3 regions of the Specibacter sp. AOP5-B1-6 genome follow, and region 1 is predicted to be linked to each of the others. Evidence: riboswitches for the same ligand, from Rfam matches in the RefSeq annotation. Region 1 holds a riboswitch; each other region holds the start of a gene.
What was found. A riboswitch is a leader RNA that binds a small molecule or an ion and turns the genes downstream of it on or off. The one in region 1 is predicted to bind thiamine pyrophosphate.

Region 1 (5,819 bases):
CTGCAACGATGTTCACGACGCGACGTCCGCGACGCTGACCGAACTCGACTGCGCCTGCGTCCAATGCGAACAGCGTGTCATCCTTGCCACGACCAACACCCTCACCGGGGTGGAAGTGGGTGCCGCGCTGGCGGACGATGATTTCGCCAGCCTTGACAACTTGACCGCCGAAGCGCTTTACGCCCAGGTACTGAGCGTTGGAGTCACGACCGTTGCGAGTGGAACTCGCACCTTTTTTATGTGCCATTTGAAAATGCCTGCCTTTTTACTAAAAGTATCTAAGTGGATCGAACCGCAGTCGCTAATTAAGCGATTGAGGTGATCTTGACCTTGGACAGTTCCTGACGGTGACCCTGGCGCTTCTTGTAGCCGGTCTTGTTCTTGAACTTCTGGATGACGATCTTCGGCCCGCGAAGATCCTCCAACTTCTCAGCCGTAACCTTTACACTAGCCAGGTCCTTCGCGGCTGTGGTGAGCTTGTCACCATCAACCAAGAGCAAAGCGGGCAGCTCAAGCGTGCTGCCAACTCCACCGGGGACGCGGTTCATGGTCACGTGGTCTCCTACGGAAACCTTTTCTTGACGGCCGCCTGCGCGGACAATCGCGTACACCACTGGGGAACTCACTTCTCTCGACGTTTATTACAAAGTTTTTATGCCGGCTTGGATCAGATTTGATCGCCACCAACCGCATGCGCCGCAGTTCAAGAATGAACAGACGCGGGGTGCATACTATGTGCCTCAACGCCGTGGACCTCAATGGAGTTCTGCCATGGAGTGGTTGCCCTAGGTGTTGGCGTAAGCACCGAAGATCAAGAATACGCTAATTCTGCCTCCGGGAGCAAATGAGACTGGTTCCGGGTCCCCTGCACCCTGCCGCCAAAACATTGTTTCGACGGTGACGCTGCGTGGTTCCTGAAACCGTACTCATCAACACTAGCGCGACTGTCGCCAATTATTGCCATTTTTGGCCAGTGCCGCGGCGTTTCCTTGCGAACAGCGCGTGGTGTTAATCACCTGCACCGATGTTCGCGCCTGACAACGCGCCTGCCAGTTGGCTGTGCGGGGCTGCAAAGAAGTCCACCTCGTACTGCGCCGAATGGGCAAAGGCCGCCCGCATGCGTCCACGTTCCAGGGCCGATCCCCGCCGAGCCGCTGCATCCATGATGCTGACGGCAGTTGCCGTTGCCTGCGCAAAGTCATCGTCGGCGTACGTCGCCAGCCAGGCACCATAGGGGTGCTCCCCCGCAAACGCGAGGTAGTCGGCGTGCAGCACGCGCCCCACCTCCGCGTACAGCCAATAACACGGCAGCACGGCGGCAACGACTTCGCCGTAGCTTCCGGAGAAGGCCACGGCCTGCAGGTGGTCCACATAATGTTTGGTGACCGGCCCCTGCTCCAGCCCCGCAGGGTGGTCGCGGAGCCAGTCGCGGTGCAGCACCATTTCCACCTCGAGGCAGTTTTGGGCGCCGCCGGCCCAGAATTTCTGCTCGGCCTCGGTGGGCGCCAAGGCACTTGCCCGGGCCAGGACCTTGGAATAGCTGCCCAGGTACAACGCATCCTGGGCGAGGTAGTAGGCGAAATGGTGGCCCTGCAGGGTGCCTGACGCCAGTTCCTTGATGAAGTCAAGGGCAAAGATGGCCCGGCGCTGCGGCTCACATGCCTCCCAGAGTTCGTTGCTGAAGCCCCCTGGCCGTAGCGCCGCGTGCTCCCACAGTGCGTGCAAATGGTTGATCGGTCCCGCACCGGCGCCCACCTGCAGCGCCGCGGAGGTCTCGAGTGCACGCCCCAGCCACTCTTTCGCCAGGGACACACTTGCCTGCCAGTCGCCGGTTTGCACCTGCAGCGTGGCCACCGCAGCCGACAATGAGCATCCCGTGCCGTGGGTGTTGGCCGTGTCGATGCGGGCTGCCTGGAACTCCTGGACCGTGCCATCCGGTGCGACAAGCGCATCGGGACACTGGTCCCCCGGCAGATGACCACCCTTCACGAGGACCAGGACGTGGTGTGCTGCGGCCAGCTCCCTGCCCTGCCGCACGGCTTCCTGCCAACCGGCAGCCTCCGGCAGGTCGAGCAGCACGGCCAGCTCAGGAATGTTGGGGGTCACCAAGTGCGCGTTTTTGATGATTGCCAGCAAGGCCCGGCGTGCTGCCGGGAGCACGAGCACGTCCCCGCTGGTGGCCACCATGACAGGATCAAGCACGACGACGGGCGGGCGGGTCCGCGCCAACCAGCCGGCGACCGCGTCCATCACCTCTTCTGTGCCCAGCATGCCAATCTTTACCGCGTCTATTGTGATGTCTGCGGCAACGGCGTCCAGCTGGGCGATGAGGAAATCTGCCGGTGGGACGTGGACACCCTGCACTCCGCGGGTGTTTTGGGCGGTCAGGGCCGTGATCGCGGCCATGGCATAACCGCCGTGGGCTGAAATGGACTTGATGTCGGCCTGGACGCCGGCTCCCCCGGAGGGGTCTGACCCCGCAATGCTCAGTATTCTGGGGTGCAGTACCCCGGGGTTCCCGACCTTGGGATGCCGTGCTGGTGCGGGCGTGCCCGCAACATTTTCCGTGTCGAAATTTTCCGTGTCGACATTTTCCGTGGGAACAGCTTCGCGGCTTGAAGATTTTAATGTGCTGGTGCTCATGGGGACATCCCTTCGCCGGTGCTAACCGGGCAGGTTCAACGGGTATTGTCTCAGCCCGCCCTGATGGCGCAGCACCCCGTGTCGATCTCCACCCTAGCCCGAGCCCCGCCGGTTAAAGAAAAAACCCGCAGTTGGTGTCGAAGACCGCGTTCAAACACGGTCTTCGACAACAACTGCGGGCTGTCCCATGGCTTGTCAGGAACTAGAGTTCCGAAGCCGGCACTCCCACACCCAAAATGATCGGGCCACTGCTAGGTTTCACGGCTGGTGCGGCTGCTGGAATGTCAGCTGCAGCACTCACGTGCGGCGCCGAACCCTGACCGGCAGATGTTGCAACCGAGGTCTCCACGGTCATGTCCGCACCCCCCTGCGCACTGCGTGCACTGCGGTTGCGGCGTCCCCGGCGTGAGGACCGTGACCGGTTGTCACCCCCTGCCTCGGCGGAGGTGTCGTGCGGCTGGTCCTGGCCGGGCGCTGCCAGCGGGTCCAGCGCCTGCGCCAGTCCGGCCAGCGCTGCCGCCTGGTCGGCATTGTGTTCTTCCGCGCTGCCGCCGCTTTCGCTGCGGTGTCCACGAGGGAGCTCGATGGCTTCCCCGCCAAAGGTGAGCGTGGCGCCGTCGGCCGTTTCAGTCGTTTCGGCAGGCGCCGCAGCACCCTCTGCAACGGCGGCACTGTGCGGCTGTCCGCCGTCGTGCTCATGGTGCGAGGCTGCAGCGGCCGCGGCAATGTTCGCCAGGGCGGCGCGGGCTTCGTGGGCCTTTTGCGCCTTTTGTGCCTCGCTTGCCTCGTCCGGCACCTGGACGGGGGCGGCGTCGTGCTGCTCCGTTTCCTGCTGCTGGCCGCGGTTGCGGTTGCGCTTGCGTTCGCTGCGGGTTGAGCGGTTGGCGGTGCGTTCGCTCTCGCGGTGTTCGGGCTTGGCACCGTGGATCTGTGCAGCTTCCACGGCGGGGCTGTGCGTGCGGCGGTGCTCGACGGGAATCTCGTGGGTGACCATGCCGCGGCCGGCGCACGTGGGGCACTGCTCGCCAAATACCTCGAGGAGCCCGGTGCCCATGCGCTTGCGCGTCATCTGCACGAGGCCCAGCGAGGTGACTTCGGCGACCTGGTGCTTGGTGCGGTCCCGGCCCAGGCATTCAACCAGGCGCCGGAGCACCAGGTCGCGGTTGGATTCCAGGACCATGTCGATGAAGTCGATGACAATGATGCCGCCGATGTCACGCAGGCGGAGCTGGCGGACGACTTCTTCGGCCGCTTCCAGGTTGTTCTTGGTGACCGTTTCTTCCAGGTTGCCGCCGGAACCGGTGAACTTGCCGGTGTTGACGTCAACCACCGTCATGGCCTCGGTGCGGTCGATGACGAGCGAGCCGCCGGAGGGCAGGAAGACCTTGCGTTCCAGGGCCTTGTTGATCTGCTCGTCGATGCGATGTGCGGCGAAGATGTCCTCGGGCTTGGTCCACTTTTCCAGGCGGTCAAGGAGGTCCGGGGCCACGTACGTCACGTAGGCCTCGATGGTGTCCCAGGCGTCCTCGCCGGAGACGATGAGCTTGGTGAAGTCTTCATTGAACACGTCACGGACCACCTTGATGGTCAGGTCGGGTTCGCCGTAGAGCATTTCCCGGGCGAGCGTCTTGTGCGACGAGGCCCGCTCGTTGATGCCGGCCCACTGGGCGCGCAGCCGGTTGATGTCGTTGGTGAGCTCTTCCTCGCTGGCACCCTCGGCGGCCGTGCGGACAATGACGCCGGCGTTTTCGGGCAGGTGGTCCTTGAGGACGCGCTTGAGGCGGTTGCGTTCGACGTCGGGCAGCTTGCGTGAGATGCCTGTCATGGAACCACCGGGCACAAACACCAGGTAGCGGCCGGGCAGCGAAATCTGGCTGGTCAGGCGGGCACCCTTGTGGCCCACGGGATCCTTGGAAACCTGGACCAGCACCGGGTCGCCCGATTTCAGGGCGTTTTCGATGCGGCGCGGCTGGCCGTTGAGGTTTGCGGCATCCCAATCAACCTCACCTGCGTACAGGACGGCGTTGCGGCCGCGGCCAATGTCGACGAAGGCGGCTTCCATGCTGGGCAGCACGTTCTGGACCTTGCCCACGTACACGTTGCCGATGAGGGAGTCCTGCTGGGTCTTGGAGACAAAGTGTTCGGCCAGGATGCCGTCTTCCAGGACGCCGATCTGGATCCGGTCTTCGCCTTGGCGAACCACCATGACACGGTCAACTGATTCACGGCGGGCCAGGAACTCGGCCTCGGTGATGACGGTGCGGCGGCGGCCGGAGTCGCGTGAGTCGCGGCGGCGCTGCTTCTTCGCTTCGAGACGGGTGGAGCCGCGCAGGCTGGTGACCCGGTTGGGGTCGCCGGCTCCGGTGTCGGCGGGGGCCCGTGGGGCGCGGACCCGGGTGACGGTGTTGGGCGGATCCTCGTCGGATCCTCCCGTCAGCTCCAGGTCCTGGTCGCCGCGGCGGCGGCGACGGCGGCGACGCGAGGTCACGCCGTCGTCGGTATCTTCAGTGTCCGTCTCGGCAGCTGCGCTGTCACCGGCGTCCTGTGCCTCGGGGGCTTCGGAATCGTTGCCCCGGTTCCGGCGGTTGCGGCCCCGTGAACGGCCGTGGCGTTCGCCATCGTGGCCCTCGCTCTTGCCGGTGGCACCGTCTTCGTTGCCATCGCGGTCTTCATGGGTGGCTGCGGCAGGCGCGGCCAGGCTCAAATCGGGTGCCAGGAACAATGCCGACATGCCTGCGGACGGGGACACGAACAAGGAGTCGGCAGCAGCTGTCTCCGTGCTGTCCGCAGTCGCGGGCAGCACGCCGGCAGCTTCCGGGGCTGCTTCGGTGTCAGCCGCGGCGCTGGCGTTTGTTGCGGCGTTGGTTGCCGGGCCGTTTGCGGATTCGGGCGTTGCGGCAGCAACCGAATCAACGACAGTCTCGGACTCTGCGGCGGCGGACTTGCCTGCAGGCCTGCGGCGGCTGCGGGTGGACTTGGGTGCTGCGGCGGGCGTTTCTGCGGCGTCAGCTGTGGCGGGCGCTGCGGAATCGCCGGCATCGCTGTCGAGGGAAATTTCGCTCTGGACTGGCGCCGGTCCGGCTGGCGCGGCCGCCTTCCTGCTCGCCCGGCGTGCGGGAGCCTTCACGGCCGGTGCAGAGGCAGGCGCTTCGGCCGGAGCCGAGGCGGAGCCGGCA
Region 2 (5,819 bases), on a different contig from region 1:
ATGAAGCCAACGCCAACCACGTGAATTTCACCTTTGCGCTGTCTCCCGGCAACGATGTCTGTTATTCCTCCGATGCAGACTACAACGCCACCGTGGCCAAGTTTGACCAGCTCCGCAGCATTGGCGTGAGCAGCTTCTACATTGCCTTGGATGACATCAGCCCGACGCTGAAGTGTGATGCCGACAAGGCCAAGTTCACCAGCGACGGTTTCAGGAAACTGGCTGACGGACAGGCCTTTTATCTCAATCGGCTCGTCAACGACTACGTCAAGGTGCACAAGTTGCAGCCGCTGCAGACTGTCCCCACCAATTACAACGGTTCTGCCGAAGATCCGTACAAGGACCAGTTCGGTCTGGCAACTGACGATTCCATCTTGATCCAGTGGACAGGCGAGGGTGTCTTCTCCGACACCATCACCGAAGCCTCCGTGACAAAGGCCGTGGAGTCCTACAACGCCGAGCACTTTTACATCTGGGACAATCTTCCGGTCAATGACGGCCAGCGCGGGCGCTTGTTCCTGAACCCGGTGGAAGGCCGCGACCCCAACCTTTACAAGCACATCGACGGCATCACCTCAAACCCCATGATCGAGGCCTATGCCTCCATGATCGCCCTGGCGGGGTTTGGTGATTATTCGTGGAACAGCCCGGCCTACGATGCGGCATCCACGCAGTCCGCGGTCATCTCCGAACTTGCCGGGAATGACGCTGCTGTCCGCACGTCACTTGAAACGTTTGTTGACTTGAATCAGAGCTGGAAGCCGTACCGCCCCAGCTCCAAGACCGCGCCGGCACTGACCGCCGACGTCGCCGCGTTCTGGAGTGCTTTCGACGCGGGCGATGCGGCAGGCATGCAGCCGCTGCAGGACCGCCTGACGATCATCAAAGCCGGGCCGGAGGTCCTGGCCGCCATGGACATGGCCGGGTTCTACGACGATTCCAAGCCGTGGATTGACGCGGCAGCGCACTGGGCGACTGCCATGGAGGAGCAAATCACCATGCTGGAGGCCGCCAAGGCAGGCAATGGTGTTGCGGCCACGGATGCGGCCCTTGCAGCCAACGCAGAAATGGTGCTGGCCAAGCTTCCAACCGTGCCGGACGTGGGGCCAAACAACATTGGCATCACCCCCAATGTCATCATCCCTTCCGTGGGTGACGGCCTTTTTGAAATCTTCACGGCCGCAGCACAAAAACGTTACGACGAGTGGCTGGGACTGACGCCCGTCGCCTCCTCCAACCCCTTCGCGGCCACGGCAGCATCATCGCTGACCACATACCAGAACTACGCCCCGGCACGGATGGTCGACGGCGATGCCGGCAGTCTGTGGTGGTCCAGCGCCCCTCCCGAAACCGGCTCAAGTGTCACCATTGATTTGGGGGAGATGAAAGAGGTTGGCAAGGTCTTGATCCGTCAGGCCGACTCCGACACCAGCGCCGGCGACATGTTTTACCACGCACGCGTCGAGTACTCGGCAGACGGTGCGGCGTGGACCGCTGCCGGCACCTTCGACAGCACGCCGCGGATCGAGCACAGCTTCGACAAGCCGGTCAGCGCCCGCTACATCCGCATAGTTGCTACGGCGCCGAACCCCGGTGGTCAGTGGGTGAAAATCCGCGAATTCCAGGCTCTGGAAGCAACGGAGAAGTTGAGCACCGACTTGACCGGCGCCCACGGGACCGGTGCGGAAAATGCCTTTGACGCCACTGTTTCCACCGCATTTGAAGCCGCCACGGCAGCCGTTACAGGGTCTCACCTGACCCACACCCTGGATGCGCCCGAGGCGATGAAGTCGGTGGCTGTAGTTGGCCACATCGCCGGTGACCTGCAGGTGAAGAACGACGGCGAATGGGTCACCCTGGGAGCCCTCGACCCGTCGGTGGGTTTCCAGGAAGCAGTCCTGACCCAGGAAACCATCTCCGGTGTCCGCATCCTGTTCACCCCGGCGGAAACGCGGGCCGTCGCTGTCGGCCCCATCGTGCATGAACTGGGCCTGCGCGCCACCGGACCAGTCGGCGACGGACCATACGTGGGTGAAACCATTGAACCAACACCAACACCAGCACCGACTCCCACGGAGACCGAGTCCCCGGAGCCAAGCGAAACGGCTTCGCCGGAACCGACCGCCACGGGAACTGCAGCACCCGCACCAACGGCAACTGTTGCGCCGTCGGCCACCTCAAGCGCGGGCGCCAGTGACACGCCAGCACCGGGGCCCGCAGCAACAACGGGTGACGCGGCAATGCCAGGCTCCACAGCAACAGCAACAGCAATTGCCAGTGGCAGTGCCAGTGACAGGCCCAGCGGAGCAGCCACGGTCCGGGCCGACAATAACGGCGGCTATCTCGCCAATACCGGCTTCAACGTCGGCGCAGCCGGGGTGATCGCGTTGCTCCTCATGCTCGGCGGATTGATCCTGGCCCGCCGCCGCAGGGCACGCCAGCACTAGAAACGCCCCGGCGCAGCTGCTGCAGTGCCCCGTGATCGGCGCGGGGAAAGCCGATGCACGGCATTGGGAGCATGAAGCATTGCGGGAGTCCACTTCGTCGGGTGGGCTCCCGCAAAGCTTTGTGCCGCAGAGCATTGGCCCCGGGAACGCGGCGGGGGTAAACTAAAGCCGCAATTCAAACACGACAGGGGAGCGTCCACCCGGCTTGGGTATCGGCGCTGAGAGTGCGGTTCGCCGCAGACCCTCGAACCTGCTCCGGTTAGTACCGGCGAAGGGAGTCGAGTTCTCTTCGGCTGCGCGGAAATACCGCCGCATCCGCCCCTCCTGCAAAGGAGGAATCATGAACAAATCATTCGCGGGCGAAAACGCCGCGCAACAAAACAAGCAAAACAACCCAGCGGCACGGAAAAGCACGTGGCGGGTGGTCGACATCGTTGTGGTGTCGGTCCTGGGCGTGGCCGTGGGCGTCATCTTCTGGCTGTGGTCCGCCGGATACGGCCTGATCAGCGCCTTCACCGTCGCCTTCCCACCCATCAGTGCACTGTACGGCGGAGGATGGCTGATCGCCGGCGTGCTGGGCGGACTGGTGATTCGCAAACCAGGCGCCGCACTGTACTGCGAACTGATCGCGGCCAGCGTCGAGGGGCTGCTGGGCACCCACTTTGGTTTCACCGTGCTGCTCTCAGGCCTCGTGCAGGGACTTGGTGCGGAGCTGGGCTTCGCACTCTTCCGCTACCGCAAGTTCACGCTGCCGGTGTCGCTGCTGGCGGGCGCGTTGTCCGGCCTGGCCCTGGGCCTGAACGACAACCTGGTGTACAACGTGGCTTGGGCCATTGAATGGAAAGCCGTTTACCTTGTCCTGGCCATGATCTCCGGCGCCGCCATTGCCGGCCTGGTGTCCTGGCTGGCCGTCCGCGGCCTGGCCCGGACGGGAGCCCTGGCGAACCTGCCCTCGCGAGGAGCCGCCACCGAGAGGGCGGTCTAGCCTTGGCACCAACGCAGCACCCGGCCGCCCCGGCCCGGATCACCGCAAACGGGTGGGGCTGGCAGCATTCGGGCCGCAGCGACCGTGCGGTGCAGGGCCTGGACTTGGACATCGCACCGGGGGAGCGTGTGCTCCTGCTGGGCCCCTCCGGAGCGGGCAAGTCCACGCTCCTGCACGCGCTCGCCGGCGTGCTCGGCGACGACGAGGACGCCAACGAAATCGGCGAGCTGCGCATTGATGGCCGTCCCGTGACGGAATCCCGTGGCCGGGCGGGCCTCATGCAGCAGGATCCGGACGCCCAGGTGGTGCTCTCACGAGTAGGTGACGACGTTGCCTTCGGCGCCGAAAACCTGGCCGTCCCGCGCGATGAAATCTGGGGCAGGGTGCATGCTGCCCTCGAATCGGTGGGACTCGAGCTGCCCCTGGACCACCCCAGCTCCGCGCTCTCCGGCGGACAAAAGCAGCGGCTGGGCCTGGCCGGCATGCTGGCCATGCGCCCCGGACTGCTGCTGCTGGACGAACCCACCGCCAACTTGGACCCCGCCGGGGTTGTGGAGGTCCGCGACGCCGTGCGCCGCAGCCTCGACGAAACCGGCGCCACCCTGGTGGTTGTCGAGCACAGGGTTTCCGTGTGGCTCGATGTCGTGGACAGGATCGTGGTCCTGGCCCCCGACAGGCTGGGCGCACCCGGTGGCGTGCTCTTCGACGGGCCGCCGGACACGGTCCTGGCGCAAAGCCGTGAACTGTTGGCCGGAGCTGGAATTTGGGTCCCCGGGCACGTCCCCCACGTCCGCCCGCGCAGCAACGCCGGCCCGCACCGGCCAATGGACGACGCCGGGACCAGCCTGCTGCTTGAAGCGACGGCTCTCGCTGTCTCCCGCACCAAGGGCAGGCGCGGGCACCCGGCAGTGCCTGCCGCCGTCGTTCCTTCCGTGCAGGTCAAGGCCGGGGAAGCCCTGAGTGTCACCGGCCCCAACGGCTCAGGGAAATCAACGCTGGCACTGACCCTGGGGGGCCTGCTCCGGCCCGTGGGCGGGGAACTGGCGGCCACGGCGGCGTTGTCGCGCGGGGCCGGACCATCACCGTTGAAATGGCGGGGGCGTGAACTGATCAACCGGATCGGCACGGTGTTCCAGGAACCGGAGCACCAATTCATTGCCGCCAGTGTCCGCGACGAGCTGATGTTTGCGCCCAAGCTGCTGGGCCGGGGCACCGAAGCAGTGGATGAGCTGCTGGTGCGGCTGCGGCTCGAACACCTGGCCGGGGCGAATCCGTTTACACTGTCCGGCGGGGAGAAGCGGCGGCTGTCGGTGGCGACGGTGCTTGCGGCAAGTCCGCAGGTGCTGGTGCTGGACGAACCCACGTTCGGCCAGGATGCAAACACCTGGGCGGAACTGGCGTCACTGCTGACGGAGCTGTTGGATGCCGGCACGGCCGTGGTCTCCGTGACCCACGACGCCGCGTTCAGTGCCGTGCTGGGCGGGGACCGGCTGGTCCTCGGCGACCCCGTCCCCGAACCTGCCACCCCCGAAAAAGGCAGGCAGCCGGGCGCAGCGGTGCAGGGGGTGCGTCGATGAGCGTCGACATCATCGCCACGCCGCGCTCGCGGGCCTGGCTGGCCGGAGCCAATCCGCTGGCAAAGCTGGGTGCCGGCATGGCCGTCACGATCGCGCTGCTGATCAGCGTCGACTGGGTGTCGGCAACCGTGGCCCTGGTGCTTGAATGTGCGCTGCTCCCGCTGGCCGGATTGAGCGCCCGGATGCTGCTGCTGCGGGGCTGGCCGATCCTGTTCGCTGCGATTGTGGGCGGTTACGGAACGGCGCTTTTGGCCCCTAAAACGGGAGAGCTGCTGCTCGCGCTGGGACCTGTCACGTTCACCACCGGCTCGCTGGAGGCGGGCGTGGCCATTGCCCTGCGTGGCCTGGCCATCGCCCTTCCCGGCATTATTGTGCTGGCCTCCACCGACCCCACCGACCTGGCCGATGCGCTGGCACAAAGACTGCGGCTGCCGCACCGCTTCGTACTCGGCGCGCTGGCGGCCATGCGGCTGGTCGGCCTGCTTGTGGCGGAATGGCAGACCCTGGGCATGGCCCGTCGGGCCCGCGGCGTGGGCGGGGAACCTGGGCTGTTCCGTGGGATTAAAGCCCAGCTGGGCCAGGCCATGGCACTGCTGGTGCAGGCCGTGCGGCGGGCGTCGCGGCTGGCCGTCACCATGGAGGCCAAGGGGTTTGGTGCGGGCCCGCGCACGTGGGCGCGTGAGTCCACCTTCACGAGACGTGACGCGTGGGTGGTGGCCGGGGGACTGGTGGTCACGGCAGCAGCGGTGAGTGCCGCCGTCGTGCTTGGCACCTGGAATCCGGTGTTTGGCTAGCTTCACGGGTGGCCTG
Region 3 (5,819 bases), on a different contig from region 1:
TTTCGTTGGGGACAGAGTCCATTTTCTTGGAGGCCATGATCGGCCCGGTCACCACCTTGCCGCCACGGCTGCGCCTTCCGAACCGAAGCCGTTTCTGGACTCGGCCTGGCCACCACTTTCAGCCGCGCTCATAGCTAAGTGCGTGCCGCGGAAGCCCCGCACTGGCAACGAAGCAACGAAACTCAGTTGACGGCGAGATACATGGGTCCTGCACCTGGCTGCAGGGCAACAGCTGGTATTTTTAGAGGTGACTGGGCATTGAACCAGGAAACTTCACTCTCGCGCTCCAGCTCGTCGAAACGGATTCCGAACCGCTTCATGGACTTCCGGCCACGGAGATCACCGACGCACTGCACATGGTGCCCTGTATCAGCGCTGGTGGTGTTGTTCCTTCCTTGGATGAATACGAGGACTTCAAGGTTCCTGGGGGCTACGACCAGGTCGCCGCCATCGTGGCTGAAGGCCTGGATATCAGAACCAATGTCGTCGTCCATGCGGTCCGTTCTTCCTCAGACGGTGTGGAAATCGACACGGATGGACAAACTTTTTCCGCACGCGCTGTGGTGGTTGCCGTCCCTGTCGGTGTGCTGCAGGCCCTGGGTTCCCTGACTGGCGAGACGCTCGGGCCTCCGCCCAGTCGCCACGACAACCCACGATTGGGCCGCCACCCCTTCGGGCGTGGCGCGTACGCCGGCCCCGAACCGCTGCCTCATGGGCTTTTCGTCCGGTGGATGAGCAAGTCTTTTGGGCAGGCATGGTCACCCGGACCATCGATGAATCCTCAGCCACTGGGCGGGATGCCGGCATGAAGGTGTTGCGGGCACTGTCCTGAAGCGTAAACCTGGGAACTGCTGTTCTTTCCGGCACCTGCCAGGCATAGTGGGTCTCCCACGGGGAACCGAACCGGTTGAAGATGTCTATTATTGGCATTGGCCGGGGAGCAAAGTCCGTCTGTATAGAGGCTTTTAGTAGCAGGTGCGGGTTGATCGGGGTGTGTAACCTCGTCTCTTCGGTGACGCCGGGGCTCATGCGTTTACGAAATAACACCAGTCGGCACATTAAAATCGGCACCTTAAGTTTGTTCAATGATGTTCAGCTTGCCGCCCGCAGATGCCGTCGATCGATGCATCGAAAGTAGTTCTCACTCATGGTGGTCGGTCAGGCGGAGTGCAAGTTTGCCACGAACATGACGAGTCTGTACTCGTGCGAGTGCTTCCGCAGCCTCATCAAACGGATAGACATGCTCGATCTCGAGGTGAAGCGCGCCGCTGAGAACATCACTCATCATCTGTTGGAGGTCGCCGCTAACATCTGACTGGTAGTCCACCATCGCCACCGTGACAGCCCGCTCGGTTTCCACATGGTCCCCGGAAACGGTGATGATGATACCGCCGTCCCTGACCGCAGGCAGGCATTCTGAGCTCGTGCCGGGCTGTACCGCTATGGCAGCATCGACTCCGGCAGGCATCCAACCCCGGATATCGTCGGTCCACCCGTGGTCGTGATAGTCGACCGTGAGCTCTGCGCCGAGTGAACGGATGAAGTCATGATTGTGCGCCGAAGCCGAGGCGCCAACGCGCCATCCCCGTCGCCGTGCGACCTGCAGGGCCAAGGTCCCGATGGCTCCGGAGCCGCCTGCTATGAAGATGGAGGCGCCGTCGGGCAGATGTCCGAGTGCGGAGAACGCTCGAAGTGTCGTGTTGCCCGCCACCGGCAAGCCCGCGGCCCGGACGAAGTCGAGTTCGGCGGGCATCGGAAGGATCAGCGACCGGGAATCGACGATCGCGTACTCGGCCCACGTTCCACCCTTTGGCTGCATTGAGCTGACGAAAGCAATCCGGTCGCCAATCCGGTAGTCTGCAACGCCGGCGCCTACCTCGGCAACGATCCCGGCGCCCTCGATCCCGATCGGGAAAAGTGGGCCGGCGTTCGGCGGAAGGAAGTATGAGTCGTGGATCCCCACCCCGACCGCGCATAGTCGCACCAGCAGTTCATCCGGGCCGGTCAGGGGCTTATCCGCCTCGACTGAACGGATGCTGCCCGCTTCGGGATCTGACACGACGAAGGCTTTCACGGTTCCACCATGTTCAATCGGCATCTTGACCATGGGGCCAGCATGTCCAGGACTTCCTTTTCCACTGCCCCAGCCATGTTTCGCAGACTAAACTGCCGCAGGCAATCCAGTCCGCTGAAGAAACAACCGCCCTGCGAAGCCTTCCTCCGATTCCATGCCAACAGCAAGTCACGGACAACCCCACGGCGGGCCCATCGGGGCGCCCTGTCCCAGCGCACTGGACCGTGCAACGCTGCAGGCATCGACGTTGTCATGCTTCAACCGTAGCCAATGGCATCCGGTGGGTCCACGTGCATGGACGAAGGGGCAGCCGCAATGGGTGCCACACACGATGTGGGCGCTGCATTCGCTGGACGGCGCGGTCAATAAGTGGAACATGGCTTCGGCGCCATTGACCGCCCATTCAACCCGGTGGGCCGGCTTTCGCAAGCGCAGCCGGCCCTGCCGTTTTATGGTAAACCCGAACGGGGGAAACAGGGCCGGCCGCATCAAGGACACTTCGTTCGACGACGCGGTCCAGAAGAAATCGCCGCGCCCGGTCGTTGCGTCGATGAAACACTGAATTTCTCCTTGACGTCCCAAGTTGTTTCGAAAGGTACCACCATGACAGGCGAAGAACACGGAAACACCCATCCCGGCACCCCGGCCCAGGCGTGGGCCACCCTGATGGAGGGAAATATGCGGTTTGTGGAGAGCCTTGCCTCCCACCCCAACCAGGATGCTGCCCGCCGGGCTTCCCTGATGAACGGGCAACATCCGTTTGTGACGATTTTCGGTTGCTCAGACTCCCGCCTGGCCGCAGAGATCATCTTCGACATGGGCCTGGGCGACGCCTTTGTGGTCCGCACCGCCGGCCACGTTATCGACAACACCGCACTTGGTTCGATCGAGTTCGGCGAGGAGTACCTGGACGTGCCGCTTATTGTGGTGCTCGGCCACGACAGTTGCGGAGCCGTCACCGCCACGAAGGACTCTGTGGAAACCGGCAGCATGCCGGCCGGGCATGTCCGGGGTATCGTTGAGCTCATCACCCCGTCCGTGCTGGCTGCCCTGCGCGCCGACAGTGCAAGCACTGTGAATTCGATGGTGGCCGAGCATGTGAAGCAGACGGCCGCCCGCCTGCTGGAGGAATCCCCCATCGTCGCCGGCGCCGTGGCCAGCGGAAAAACAGCCGTGGTGGGGCTTAGCTACCACCTCAACGATGGCCGGGCGGAACTGGTCCACAGCAGTGGAGCCATCGACGCCTGAGCAGCCGCATCATTAATCCAGACACGGTGGACCAGGACATGCCTGCTCATCTGATGGCGGCACCGCAGGTAACGACCGTGTGGCTGGTGGCGGGGGAGCGCCATTGACTGGGGTATTTATTGTGCCGCCTGCGCTGCATCCGGGAGCGGAACCTGCAGCATCTGCGTACCCAACAGTTGGTGCTTTCGCCCGACTCGGGGTCCAAACCTTTGTCACATAAGATTGCGTTGCGCCGGGGACAAGCTCGCCGGGATAGGCTGAAGCCGCAATTCAAACACGACAGGGGAGCGTCCACCCGCTATTGGGTGTCGACGCTGAGAGTGCGGTTCGCTGCAGACCCTCGAACCTGCTCCGGCTAGTACCGGCGAAGGGAGTCGAGTTCTCTTCGGCTGCGCGGAAATACCGACGCATCCGCCCCTCCTGCAAAGGAGGAAACATGAGCAAGACATTCGCAGGCGGCAATGCCGCCCTGCAAAACGAACACAGCATGCACAACGGCCAAGGGGCCCGCAAACGCACATGGCGGGTGGTGGACATTGTGGTGGCCTCGGTCCTCAGTGTCGCCGCGGGTGTCATCTTCTGGTTATGGTCCGCCGGATACGGGTTCATCAGTGCACTTTTTGTCGCTTTCCCGCCCGGGGGAGCCCTATACGGTGGCGGCTGGTTGATTGCCGGAGTGCTGGGTGGACTCGTGATCCGCAAGCCCGGGGCCGCCTTGTATTGTGAGGTGGTTGCAGCATGTGTTGAGGCGTTGATGGGCACCCACTTTGGCTTCACCGTGCTGCTCTCGGGCCTGGTCCAGGGGCTCGGTGCGGAATTGGGCTTTGCGTTGTTCCGCTACCGCCAATTCAATCTGCCGGTGGCCCTGCTGGCCGGGTTGCTGGCGGGTCTGGCGCTGGGCCTGAACGGTGCCCTGGTGTACAACGTTGCCTGGGCCGTTGAGTGGAAGGCCGTCTACATAGTCCTTGCCATGATCTCCGGTGCAATCATTGCCGGCGTGTTGCCCTGGCTGGCAGTGCGCGGACTGGGCCGAACGGGAGCCCTTGCCAACCTGCCCTCACGAAACGCCGCCATCGAACGGGCGCTTTAACACCGGGGCGGCCGCATACTGGGCCACGCACCCACGGCACGGCAGTCGGAGGCGCCCCAATCAGTTGAAGGTGGGCGAGAGGACCTGGCACCGACACGGGGTGCCCGTCGCAGGGCTGTGTGGTGGGCGTGTTGGTCGAGATTCACGCCGATTTCTTTCCTTCAACGGTGCTGGCCAGCCCCACGGCAGGCGCCACCTCGTGGGCTGGCTTTGGCACCAATTTTCCGGCACCGTTCGTGCGGCCTAAATACCTTCAAGTCCGACGTCGAGGCCCGCATTGCCATGGCGGGCCTTGGCCCGGCGGAGGGACCGCTTGCCCAGCTGCGGCGCTTTGTCCAGCGGGTGTTCAGCGGCTGGGAACTGGACGGCTCGTGCCTGCCACGGTGCCGGCGTCGGACTTCACCCCACGGTGCGCCAACGCCTGGGTCGCTTGGCTGCCGGGGGAGGGTGCACGGCCATGGTGGGAACGGCGGAACAGGGCGGCGATGAAATGCTGAGGGGGTCGCGGGAATGCAGCGCCGGCGGCTGGTTTAAGCCCCGCCAAGCCTGCTGGTGATGAGGTGGGCTGTTTGTGCGCAGGCCGCGCCAAGGGTTGCCAGGCGTTCCGGTGAGACGCGGAATCGTGGGGCCGGGATCAGCACCGCGGCCACCAGGTTGCCGCGGTGGTCGTACACGGGTGCGGATACGCCCACCTCATCCAGCGATGATTCCCCGTAGTTTGTGGCATAGCCGCGCTCGGCAGAGTCGGAGAGCCGGAGCAGATACGCTTCAATGCCTGCTTCGTCGACTCCGGCAAAGGAGATTGCGCCGTTGAGGATGAGTTCACGCACCCGCGCTTCCGGTTCCAGGCTCAGGAAAACCTGCACCGAGGCACTCATGGCGTCGCGGTACAGGGCACCGAGGGGTGTGGTGTGCTTGACCTGCTGGGGGCTGGCAATTTGTTCCACGCACATGGCTTCGCTGCCGTTCCACACCATCAGGGCACTGGTCTCGGCCGTCCGCTCCGTGAGCTGGCGCAGCAGCGGGTACGCCACTTTCCGCTCTTCCAGTTCGGCCAGCAGGGGCCCGGCCACCGCGATCAGGCCCAGCCCCAGCTTGTAGCGGCGCGAGCTTGAGTCACGCTCCACGAGGTCTTCCTGCTCCAGGGTGGCCAGGATCCGAGACACCGTGCTTTTGTGCATGCCGACGCGCAGGGCAATCTCCGTGACTCCCAACAGCGGCTCGTCGGCGGAAAAACAGCGCAGGACCGCGATGGCATTCACGATCACCGATGTGCCGCGGGCGTCAGGGGCTGTGGTGGCGCCGTCGGGCGTGTTCGCTGTAGTCGTCATGGTCACCATCTTTCCCTATTGCGGTCGTGTTGTGGACAAATGCGGCTGCGGCGGCACGGGCCGCCGCAGCCTGCGG

Region 2: another riboswitch for thiamine pyrophosphate. It lies ahead of ACT3TS_RS10660 (ECF transporter S component); the one in region 1 lies ahead of ACT3TS_RS05885 (bifunctional hydroxymethylpyrimidine kinase/phosphomethylpyrimidine kinase).
Region 3: another riboswitch for thiamine pyrophosphate. It lies ahead of ACT3TS_RS18470 (ECF transporter S component); the one in region 1 lies ahead of ACT3TS_RS05885 (bifunctional hydroxymethylpyrimidine kinase/phosphomethylpyrimidine kinase).

The regions. Positions count from the first base shown of each region.
Region 1 covers NZ_JBQSVT010000008.1:75,600-81,418, forward strand. The annotation lists gene rpmA (50S ribosomal protein L27) at 1-247, opposite strand, end outside; gene rplU (50S ribosomal protein L21) at 306-614, opposite strand; gene ACT3TS_RS05885 (bifunctional hydroxymethylpyrimidine kinase/phosphomethylpyrimidine kinase) at 1,009-2,643, opposite strand; TPP riboswitch at 2,634-2,732, opposite strand; gene ACT3TS_RS05890 (Rne/Rng family ribonuclease) at 2,846-5,819, opposite strand, start outside.
Region 2 covers NZ_JBQSVT010000017.1:42,937-48,755, forward strand. The annotation lists gene ACT3TS_RS10655 (beta-N-acetylglucosaminidase domain-containing protein) at 1-2,447, shown strand, start outside; TPP riboswitch at 2,624-2,741, shown strand; gene ACT3TS_RS10660 (ECF transporter S component) at 2,788-3,432, shown strand; gene ACT3TS_RS10665 (ABC transporter ATP-binding protein) at 3,435-5,009, shown strand; gene ACT3TS_RS10670 (energy-coupling factor transporter transmembrane component T family protein) at 5,006-5,803, shown strand.
Region 3 covers NZ_JBQSVT010000059.1:8,851-14,669, forward strand. The annotation lists gene ACT3TS_RS18445 (hypothetical protein) at 183-494, opposite strand; gene ACT3TS_RS18450 (FAD-dependent oxidoreductase) at 453-809, shown strand; gene ACT3TS_RS18455 (NADP-dependent oxidoreductase) at 1,142-2,107, opposite strand; gene ACT3TS_RS18460 (hypothetical protein) at 2,394-2,636, shown strand; gene ACT3TS_RS18465 (carbonic anhydrase) at 2,678-3,322, shown strand; TPP riboswitch at 3,594-3,712, shown strand; gene ACT3TS_RS18470 (ECF transporter S component) at 3,810-4,412, shown strand; gene ACT3TS_RS18475 (IclR family transcriptional regulator) at 4,943-5,752, opposite strand.